DNA from 3 places in the Ruminococcus sp. 1001713B170207_170306_F1 genome. Region 1 is predicted to be linked to each of the others. Evidence: riboswitches for the same ligand, from Rfam matches in the RefSeq annotation. Region 1 holds a riboswitch; each other region holds the start of a gene.
The links. Region 1 has a riboswitch for cobalamin ahead of I4V84_RS07150 (sirohydrochlorin cobaltochelatase). Riboswitches for the same ligand answer to the same signal wherever they lie in the genome.
Positions count from the first base shown of each region.

Region 2: it holds a riboswitch for cobalamin, as region 1 does, so the genes downstream of both, I4V84_RS08060 (cysteine-rich small domain-containing protein) here and I4V84_RS07150 (sirohydrochlorin cobaltochelatase) in region 1, are expected to answer to the same signal.
Region 3: it holds a riboswitch for cobalamin, as region 1 does, so the genes downstream of both, I4V84_RS16555 (hypothetical protein) here and I4V84_RS07150 (sirohydrochlorin cobaltochelatase) in region 1, are expected to answer to the same signal.

Region 1 covers NZ_JADPEX010000008.1:82,856-86,136, reverse strand. The annotation lists gene I4V84_RS07150 (sirohydrochlorin cobaltochelatase) at 47-1,351, opposite strand; cobalamin riboswitch at 1,555-1,731, opposite strand; partial or broken gene I4V84_RS20405 (DUF6783 domain-containing protein) at 1,803-1,904, opposite strand; partial or broken gene I4V84_RS20400 (DUF6783 domain-containing protein) at 1,881-1,991, shown strand; gene I4V84_RS07145 (metal-sensing transcriptional repressor) at 2,153-2,536, shown strand; gene I4V84_RS07140 (heavy metal translocating P-type ATPase) at 2,636-3,281, shown strand, end outside.
Region 2 covers NZ_JADPEX010000010.1:28,652-31,932, forward strand. The annotation lists gene I4V84_RS08055 (GDSL-type esterase/lipase family protein) at 1-705, shown strand, start outside; cobalamin riboswitch at 797-985, shown strand; gene I4V84_RS08060 (cysteine-rich small domain-containing protein) at 1,446-1,754, shown strand; gene I4V84_RS08065 (phosphatase) at 1,878-2,591, opposite strand; gene I4V84_RS08070 (BMC domain-containing protein) at 2,871-3,248, shown strand; gene I4V84_RS08075 (EutP/PduV family microcompartment system protein) at 3,255-3,281, shown strand, end outside.
Region 3 covers NZ_JADPEX010000031.1:26,179-29,459, forward strand. The annotation lists gene I4V84_RS16550 (VanW family protein) at 1-1,059, shown strand, start outside; cobalamin riboswitch at 1,163-1,336, shown strand; gene I4V84_RS16555 (hypothetical protein) at 1,534-3,281, shown strand, end outside.

The DNA of each region.
Region 1 (3,281 bases):
AGCAGCTGCTTTTGTTCTGTTGCAATAACAATTTATACCAGGATAATTATTTCGCGATGGAATCAATAGCTGCCTGAGTATGAGCTACATAAAGCTGCTCAACAGCGTCAATTCTTCCAAGACCTTCGATCTGGCAGTCAATCTCATCGAAATCTCCAGAAGCCTCGAACATGCTCTTCCAGGAGTCATCATCATCACCAGCCATATCATTGTTTGCATGGTCACCAGCAACAACCATAAGCGGACGAAGGATTACTTTCTTGAATCCGGCATCTTTTACTTTATTGATAACTTCATCACAAGCTGTATCCTCTGGCTCACCTTCTACAGTACCGATGAATGCGTTTGTGAATTCAAGTTTCTCCATCTGGGTCTGCATCTGATCATATGTAACGTTTGCTGTATGGGAAGTACCATGTCCCATGAATACAAATGCGGTTCCATCTTCTGCAGCTGCTTCCATGCTGTCATATCCAGCTTCTTTTACAGCTTCATCTGTGATTGCCTGAGCAACAGCAGCTTTGTCATCGTTGATAACGGTAGCGTCATCGCCAACCTCACCAAGCATTGGTTCAGCGATTGCTACAGATTCAAATTTATCTTTGTAAGCATCAATAGCTTCTACCATCTCATCGTACTCAGCACCATGCATAAGATGTGTAGGCTGAACTACAAGATTCTTAACACCGTTTGCTACTGCACGGTCAAGTGCCTGCTGCATGTTATCAATCTTCTCATCATCTCTTGCCTGTACATGGTTGATAATGATCTGAGCGGTAAATGCTCTTCTTACAGACCAATCCGGGAATGCTTCTGCAAGAGCATCCTCGATTCCTTTGATATCCTCTGCACGGCTGTCGTTAAAGGAAGTACCAAAGCTTACTACAAGAAGCTCATTCTCACCGATCTCGTCCTGATTACGCGGATCATCCTTGGAAGCATCACCTGTGTCACGTCCGAAATACTCTGGACTTGCCTCTTCTCCCTCTACAAGCTCTTTCTGAGCATCTGTAAGGGCATCCCATGCTTCTTTAGCTTCCTTGCACTGCTCATCTGTATCATCTGTTCTCTCCTGAACATAAATAGCATCGATAAGTGCTGCTACTTTATCAGCCGCTTCCTTATCTGCATCTGCAGTGTCATCAGCTGCTTCTGCATCGTCTGTTGTCTCAGCATCATCAGCTGCTTCAGCATCGTCAGCTGCCTCAGCATCATCAGCTGTCTCAGCATCGTCTGTTGTCTCCTCTGCTGCTTCCTCTGTCTCTGCAAATGCAACAGTTGCTGTTGCTGCTGTCATGCTTGCTGCCATAGAAGCTGCAAGAAGGATTGCTAATAAAGATTTTCTTTTCATTTCTTTTTCCTCTTTTTTTTGTATTTCCGGATAGAATCACGTATAAAGAATCCCATGGGAAATCTATCACCAATCTCCCATTGCATAAAAACAGCCGCATTTTCTGCGACTGCACACATTCTCATATACACACTTTTCTTCCAAAAAACATTCAGGAAATATTCATGTATCGTTATGAGAATACAGGTTCTGTGTACCGCAGACCTAAGATTCCACGCCAAGGCAGTTCTCCTGACTTCGGTCAACACTGCTCCCCCTTCCCGGTTTCCCAGTGGGCTCTGAAGCAGTTCCCTTACACAGTGACGGCATCGTTCCGGACTCTCACCGGATTCTCTTTTGCGCATCATGTTCATGATGCAACCTTCGCGCTATAACCATTATACATATTCGACTCGGATATTTAATATGTACCATATTATTATATATTTTTTATGAACTTTTTATGTATTTTTTATGAACTAAAGTATGTTTGAAAAAGGCTTTCTGCAAGATGTGCGTCACAATTTGTGGGAGATTTTGTCCTGATGAGGGCGCCGTAGCGGGCTACGGCAACTGAATTCGGGCAAAATATACCGCAAAGTGGGGCGTGCAGATTGCGGGAATAATTTTTCAAACAGATTACTATTCACTCCGTTCATAGCAACACGCTTCGCGATACACAGGAATCATGCTTTCGCATGGTTTCGCGCCGCAATTCTCAGGTTTTCTGTGAATTACTTATTGACAAATACCCCGCCAGGGTATATATTGGTTTCATCAAATACATACCCCTAAGGGGTATATAAGGAAAGGAGTCCGCCTATGACAGCTGATTATAAATCCGAATCCTGCTGCAGCCACACCGCAGCCGATCCTGCAACTCTTTCCAGCCAGGAACCTACCAAGAAGGTCTGTTCCTGCTGTTGTACCAAGCACACCGATCGTTCCGAAGCAGAGCGCAGGAAGCTGGTAAACCGTCTGAAACGTATTGAAGGCCAGATAAGGGGGATTATAGGAATGCTGGAGAATGACGCTTACTGCAACGATATTCTTATTCAGTCAGCAGCTGTAAATGCCGCTGTGAATGCATTTAATAAGGAACTTCTCGCCAATCATATCCGAACCTGTGTGGCAAGAGATATCCGTGATGGTAAAGACGAAACCATTGATGAGCTGGTTGCAACTTTGCAGAAGCTAATGAAGTGAGATACCAGCGCATTCCGAATGTGTACCTGCCTGCGGAGGTACGAATGCGCAGAGCAGTCCGTTGGTATCGAAACACTGTATTCGAAGGAGGAATTTATTATGGAACAATACAACGTCACCGGCATGAGCTGTGCAGCCTGCAGCGCCCGTGTGGAAAAAGCGGTAAACAAGGTTCCGGGAGTTACTTCCTGCTCCGTAAGCCTGCTTACCAATTCCATGGGAGTGGAAGGAACTGCCTCAGCCTCTGCCATTGTCTCAGCTGTAGAAGAAGCCGGATACGGCTGCAGCCTGAAGGGTGCTTCCGGTCAGACGGAATCCGTTTCCGATGCTGAGAAAGCCTTGGAAGATCACGAAACGCCACTCCTCAGGAAACGGCTTATTGCCTCAGTAGGTTTTCTTCTGGTGCTGATGTACTTTTCCATGGGACACATGATGTGGGGATGGCCGCTGCCAGCCTGGTTTGATGGCAACCATATCGCCATGGGACTTGTACAGCTGCTTCTTGCAGGAATCGTCATGGTCATCAATCAGAAATTTTTCATCAGTGGCTTCAGGAGTCTGTGGCACCGCTCTCCGAACATGGATACCCTAGTAGCTCTCGGCTCCATGGCCTCCTTTGTATGGAGTGTCTACGCCCTGTTCGCCATGACCAGAGCCCAGGTTGACGGCAATTCCGAACTTGTCATGCACTACATGATGGAATTCTATTTCGAATCTGCCGCTATGATCCTGACCCTGATCACCG
Region 2 (3,281 bases), on a different contig from region 1:
GAGGTTGAAACTGACGGTGAGTTTTTACCTCTTGAAACACCAAAGCTCAGATTGGAGGTAATAGGGGACAGCATTACCTCTGGTGAGGGCGGCAGCGGTGCAGGAGAAGAAATGACATGGAATTCCTTTTGCTTCAATGCCGTGGATAATTATGCATATATGGCAGCAAAAGAACTGGGCGCGGTGTACAATTGCATCAGTCAGAGCGGCTGGGGCGTTTTCTGTTCCTGGGAAGGCAATGAGCAGCAGGCAATCCCGCTATATTATGAGCAGGTGTGCGGTCTTTTAAATGGAGAAAGAAACAAACAACTGGGTGCTATGGAAAAATGGGATTTCCAGAAGTTTCAGCCTGATGTGATCGTAGTGAATCTGGGGACAAACGACAGCAGCGGCACGAAGAATATGGACAGAGTTGGAAAGGCTGTGGAAGACTTTTTGAGAAAACTGCGCGTATGTAATCCAGAAAGCTATATTCTGTGGTGTTATGGAATGCTTGGAGCTGAGATTTTGCCTACGCTTGAGAAAGCAGTGGGGAATTATAAAAGAAAAACAGGGGATGAGCGCGTGGAATTTGTGAAGCTTCCGGATACACAGGAAGGAGAATTTGGATCAAGGCAGCACCCTGGGCACAGATCTCATGAAAAAACAGCGAAAATCCTGATGGAGAAGATTCTGGAGAAGCTGACGCTGCTGTTCACGCCGTGACAGCACCATCAGGTTGATAAAAAAATAACAAAAAATCCTTTCAAATGGTTGACAAAGACAGTGACCGGTGGTAATATGATGTCAGTATAATTCCATAGTGAACATATTAAGTGCTGACAGCTATAAGCTGGCAGAAAGAGGGAATCAGGTGAGAAACCTGAGCGATCCGGTCACTGTAACAGAGGAGCGAATCTCATAGTCCATTGTGCTTACGCATGAGAAGGAGAGAGGAAGTGATGATTCTGGAGCCAGGAAACCTGCTTGGTATGGCGAGGTTAAACTTCCGATGAAAGTGTAACAACCAGTTTTGGGGAATCCGCAGCCCTGAGATGTTGTCCGCTTTTGTGAGTGGACATTTTTTATGGAATGATCGCCTGTTCAGAAGAATTATACAGATTAAATGGCAGGCGATACTACTTCGGATGAAACCGTTCCCTCCGCGTATATATGAACGGATCATATTCTACCCCGGAGTAGCATCGCTCCCTCTTAAATAATGATGATTCAGAAGCCGCATATGCGGTATTTTTTTTACACTTTTCCTGAGCCTGTTTGTAGAATTATTCTCGTAATCTCCTGCAGGGTGTGACGCACATCTTACAGAAAGCCTTTTTTAAACACGCTCTGGCAATATTCTATTCCTGTAAGCGGGAGTCATTTTTATCATTTGATTTTTGTGCATTACGAAATAGAATATAAAGAATATTTTGTTTTGAGTTGTATGAGATAAGGAGAGAAATATGGAGAAAAAATATTGGGAAGACAAAGAATACGCTTATTTCAGCCATAAGAAATGTGAGTATTTTCCATGCCATAAAGGAGCTGATCCAGAGAACTTTAACTGTCTGTTCTGCTATTGCCCGCTTTATGCCCTTGGAGAAAAATGCGGCGGAAATTTCAAATATAATGAGAAGGGATTTAAAGATTGTACGAATTGTCAGCTACCTCATAAGAAGAAAAACTACGGTTATGTGACAGGAAAATATCAGGAACTTGCTGCGATGATGCAGAAAGTAAGAGAAGCAGATCATAAAAATGAAAATGAGTAATCAAAGAAATAAGTATAAAAAACTCTCCGGAATATATACGAAGTTAAGCTTACGTATTTATATTTCTCGGAGAGTTTTTGCGCAACGCAAAATTCCATTGGAATTCTGCAAGCTGGATCCTTTTTATCGTATGCTTAACAGCATCTTTAATTTCGGAATCTGGTTGTTGAGAATCAGACCCTCTGGAAACATAGCATTATGAACGAAATCAGCGGCATAAGTGAAGTCTCCAATATGCTCTGTTCCATGACTGTCACTGGAAAGCACGATTGGAACCAGATACTTCCGGCAGCAGGACAGGATCTGCGCGCAGTTGGCATGGGTATCGCCCCGATATCCGTAAGGTGCCAGGGAAGCTTCGTTGATCTCAAGGAGAACACCGTTTTCACCGGCAGCCTTTACAACTGCGTCGTAATCTATGTCATACTGGGGATTATCAATGTGTCCCAGGATCTTTATAACCGGATTCTTCATTACGTTCAGAAAAGCAGCAGTATTTTCTTCCCTGGTCTTTGGCCGGAAATTCTGATAATGCATGCTGGCGATTGCGTAGTCCAGCTTATCAAGAAGCTCCTGTGGCAGATCTGTTTTTCCATCGGTATCCAGAATGTTCAGTTCAATTCCATATAATAATTCCACATCGAAACGCTTCCTGGGCGAATAGATCAGGCTTCGGAAATAAGAAGAAGTTCCGGCAGCCAGAGTGGCTGGTCCGTGGTCTGTGATTCCAAGAAGCTTCAGCCCTTTTTGAGAAGCAGCCTTTGCCATGTCGCTGATGGTGCAGGTTGTGCCGTGTCCGCTGGCAATGGAATGTGTGTGTATATCAGAAAGATACATAAAATCATCTCCTAGTCAAGATTACGTGAATATATGCAGCTGGTAATTTCACTATAAAAGTGTTTTGAAAAGCCATTTACAGTTAACTTTAGTATGCCAGAGGGAAAAAAACATGTCAATCATAAATAAGAAAAAACAGAGAAAACAAATAAAAACAACATTGTACTACAAGAAAAACCACATATAACATGCCAGGAAATGTTGCTTTTTGTTGACACTTGGAAATCAGAAAGGTATAATCAAATCAGATTATAAAAACTCTTTATTCAGGAGGAGAAAATGGGATACACAGATAATATGTCTCCGGAAATGAAACAGAGAATCGTACAGGAGCTTGTGCCAGGCAAGCAGATTTCCCTGGCACATATCATTGCCAATCCGGATAAGATTCTTTACACCAAGCTGGGTCTTGATCCATCTCTGGATTACTCAAGAGCGGCCATTGGGATCATGACTGTAAGTCCGGCAGAAACTGCTATCATTATGGCAGATATTGCGATGAAATCATCTGGCGTTGAACTGGGGTTTGTTGATCGTTTCAGCGGAAGCCTGATCATCACAGGTACTGTGTCGGAAGTAGAAGCTTCTACCAGCGCAATTCTGGACTATGTGGGAAATAAACTGGGCTTTACTTTATGCCCCATTACAAGGACTTGACAGAATATGAAGAAACTTGTTCTGATCGGTCGC
Region 3 (3,281 bases), on a different contig from region 1:
GAAGTCACCCTTATGCCGGAAGCCAGAAATAAAGACGAACTGGACAAGCTTCTGGAGGATGCTGGAATTTCAAAGGGATCCACCACTATACAGACTTCCTGTGAACTTACAGATACAGAGCTGGTTATCACTAAGGGAAAAACCGGAATCGGTCCGGATATGGATGCACTGAAAGAAGCGATTCTAAAAGCAATTTCCATAGAAGATTATGAAGCTGTTATCGAATGTCCTACTATGAAGACACCGCCAGAGGAACTGGATCTGGAATCCTATTATGAAAAAGTACATACAGATGCCACAGATGCTTCTCTGGGGGAAAATAATGAAATTATTCCGGCAGTTACCGGAATTTCATTTGATGTGAAGTCAGCTGCAAAGAAGCTGGAAAAAGCAAAAGAAGGGGCAAAGATTACCATCTCCCTTGAAATAACCGTGCCCGAAGTTTCTACAGAAGAGATAGAAGCCCTTCCTTATCTGAATCTTCTTGGTACTTATACTACATATGGCGGCGGTACCGAAAACCGTGTTGCCAATTTGAAGCTTGCCGTGGAAGCCTGTGATGGAGTGGAACTTCAGCCAGGACAGATTTTTTCCTACAACGATACTTTAGGTCCACGTACTGAGGAACGAGGGTACAGGGAAGCAACTGTAATTGTAGGAGGCGAACATGCCCAGGATATCGGAGGCGGAATCTGCCAGATTTCCACTACGTTGTTTATGGCATGCCTGCAGTCTGATCTGACCATTGTTGAGCGTCATAATCACGCTGCCCGAATTGATTATGTTGAGGATGGTCTGGACGCAGCAGTGGTGTGGGGAGGTCAGGATTTCCGTTTTCAGAATAATACTGCTTATCCAATTAAAATTGAAGCCTCTTACGATGAAAAAGAGGAAGCCGTAACGGTATCCATTTACGGAACCCAAACTGACAATAATACGGTAGAGATTACTACAGAGCATTCCGATCCAAACACCTGTAAAACCTACCGCAGTGTCTACGATGAGAATGGAACACTTCTCCGCACAGATGAAGTCGGGTACAGTAAATACAAGCAATAACCCTATAAATCTATTGATTTCGACATAACGGTCTGCTATAATGAGGTGAATTGAATAAATCCGTTTTCAGTGCCAGACATATCTGTCTGCTACAGCGTGCAGATTGTGGGAATATTTTTTCAACACGCTCTAAGAGGGAATCAGGTGAAAGTCCTGAACGATCCGGTCACTGTAACCAGGGAGTAGAATCCAGTGAAACCATTGGTATATTGCTGAGAAGGATGGATTCTGTGTTGATCTGTAAGTCAGGAAACCTGCTGAATTCGTTTAATGAAAGCTTCCGAAGAAAGTACTTCATTCTCATTAATATATTTGATAATACAATATATTGAATTTTTAGTGCCTGTTTTCTCAGAGGAAGCAGGCATTTTTTTGAAATAATCCTGTCAGGATTGCCCATTGTACAAACAGGCTCCAGAAGCAATTGGGATTTATTCAAATTATAAAATAATAGGAAGAATCGAGGAAAAAGAAATGAAAAGAAATTCAAAACGCTTTCTTGCACTGTTCCTTTCCGTCGCGATGACGGTCACTCCTGCTGTACTTACACAGGCAGAAAATGAGGATGCAAACGTACAGGTTTCTGTTACACCAACTCCAGAAACAGAGGCGGAGAAGACTGCTGTTGCTGCTGAGACTCCTGTGCAGGAGAACGCAACAGCTGAGGAAGAAAACACTGACACTACAGTAACTCCGGCAGCAGTGGATGCCTCTGCTGTGAAAGAGACACCTGCTGCTACAGAAACACCTGCCTCTGAGACCACTCCTGAGGTTACTGCATCACCTGCTGAAGAAAGCAAAAATGAGGAAGCAGAAGCTCCACAGCCTACAGCTGCACCAGAAACAACAGAAGAGGGCAAAACCGAAGAGACAGATAAACCAGAAACAAAGCCAGAGGATCTGAACCCAGATGGTTCCAACATGACCATTGACAAGGAAGATAACAGTGCATATAAAATGCTTAAAATCAAAAGCTCTTCTGCTGAATTAAATGGTGATAAAATTAAGATAACCCTCAATACTGACGGAAAGAACTATGAGAAGCTTTATCTTGGTTCTAAAGAAGATCCTGACGAAGCAAAAAATGCAGCAGCAATCGTTGGTACAGAAAATGAAGATGGTTATACTTTCATTTTTGAGGTTCCTGCCAGTGAACAGGTCCAGACTTTCAGCATCGTACCATTTTCTGTAAAAAATCAGAAATGGTACACAAATATGGCTTTGAAACTGAACGTTCCAGGAATGAAAGCCCCGGAACCAACAGCTACTCCAGAGCCAACTGCAGCCCCTGAGCCAACTGCCACTCCACTGCCAACTGCAGCTCCAACCCAGGCACCAGCCCAGAATGAGATTACAGATGCCGGAATCAAGCTTGTAAAAGAAAACGGTGATGAATTTGCAATGTTCGTAATCACCGGTTCCACTGTAAAGGTTTCGGAGGATAAATATATTGTCACACTTTCTACCGCAAAACAGAATTATGACATGATCTATCTTGGCAGTGCCAGTGACTCTGATAAAGAAGCAAATTCCATCAAAGGAGTAGAGAACAGTGCAGGAGGCTATACCTACACCTTTGAAGTTACTGCAAGCAAGGAAGCTCAGACAATAGCAGTCGTTCCTCATTCCAAGAAGAGCCAGAACTGGTACGCAAAGGGTATATTGACGATTACCGTACCGGCGGTTCCAGGATATGGAGAGGCTGCTCCAACACCGGAACCAACTGTTTCCCCAGAGCCTACCGAAGCACCGGTTGAGACTCCTGCACCAACTGAAACTCCAGTGCCAAGCACAACTCCGGAAGCAGCCACCACCCCAGAGCCAACAGCAACCCCTGCTCCAGGCAGCTGTGCAAGCGGAATTTATAATATTACAGTAAACTCCAGTTCATCTATGTTCCGTGTAATTGACTGTGTCCTTACTTCCAAAAACGGAAAAATGACAGCTGTTCTTACTTTAAGCGGAACTGGTTACGACTATCTATGTCTGGGAACAAAAGAAGAAGCTGCCGCAGCAGATTCCTCCACCTGGGTTCCATATGTGGCAGACGCAAATGGCAAATATACATATGAGATTCCTGTTGAAGCCCTGGACAATGGAATTGCAGTTGCTGCTTTTTCCCACAAAAACCAGATCTGGTATGACAGGATCCTGACTTTCCAGTCCAGCACTTTAAATAAGATAGGTGACGTACAGGATGATCCGCAGCCAGATACTGCTCC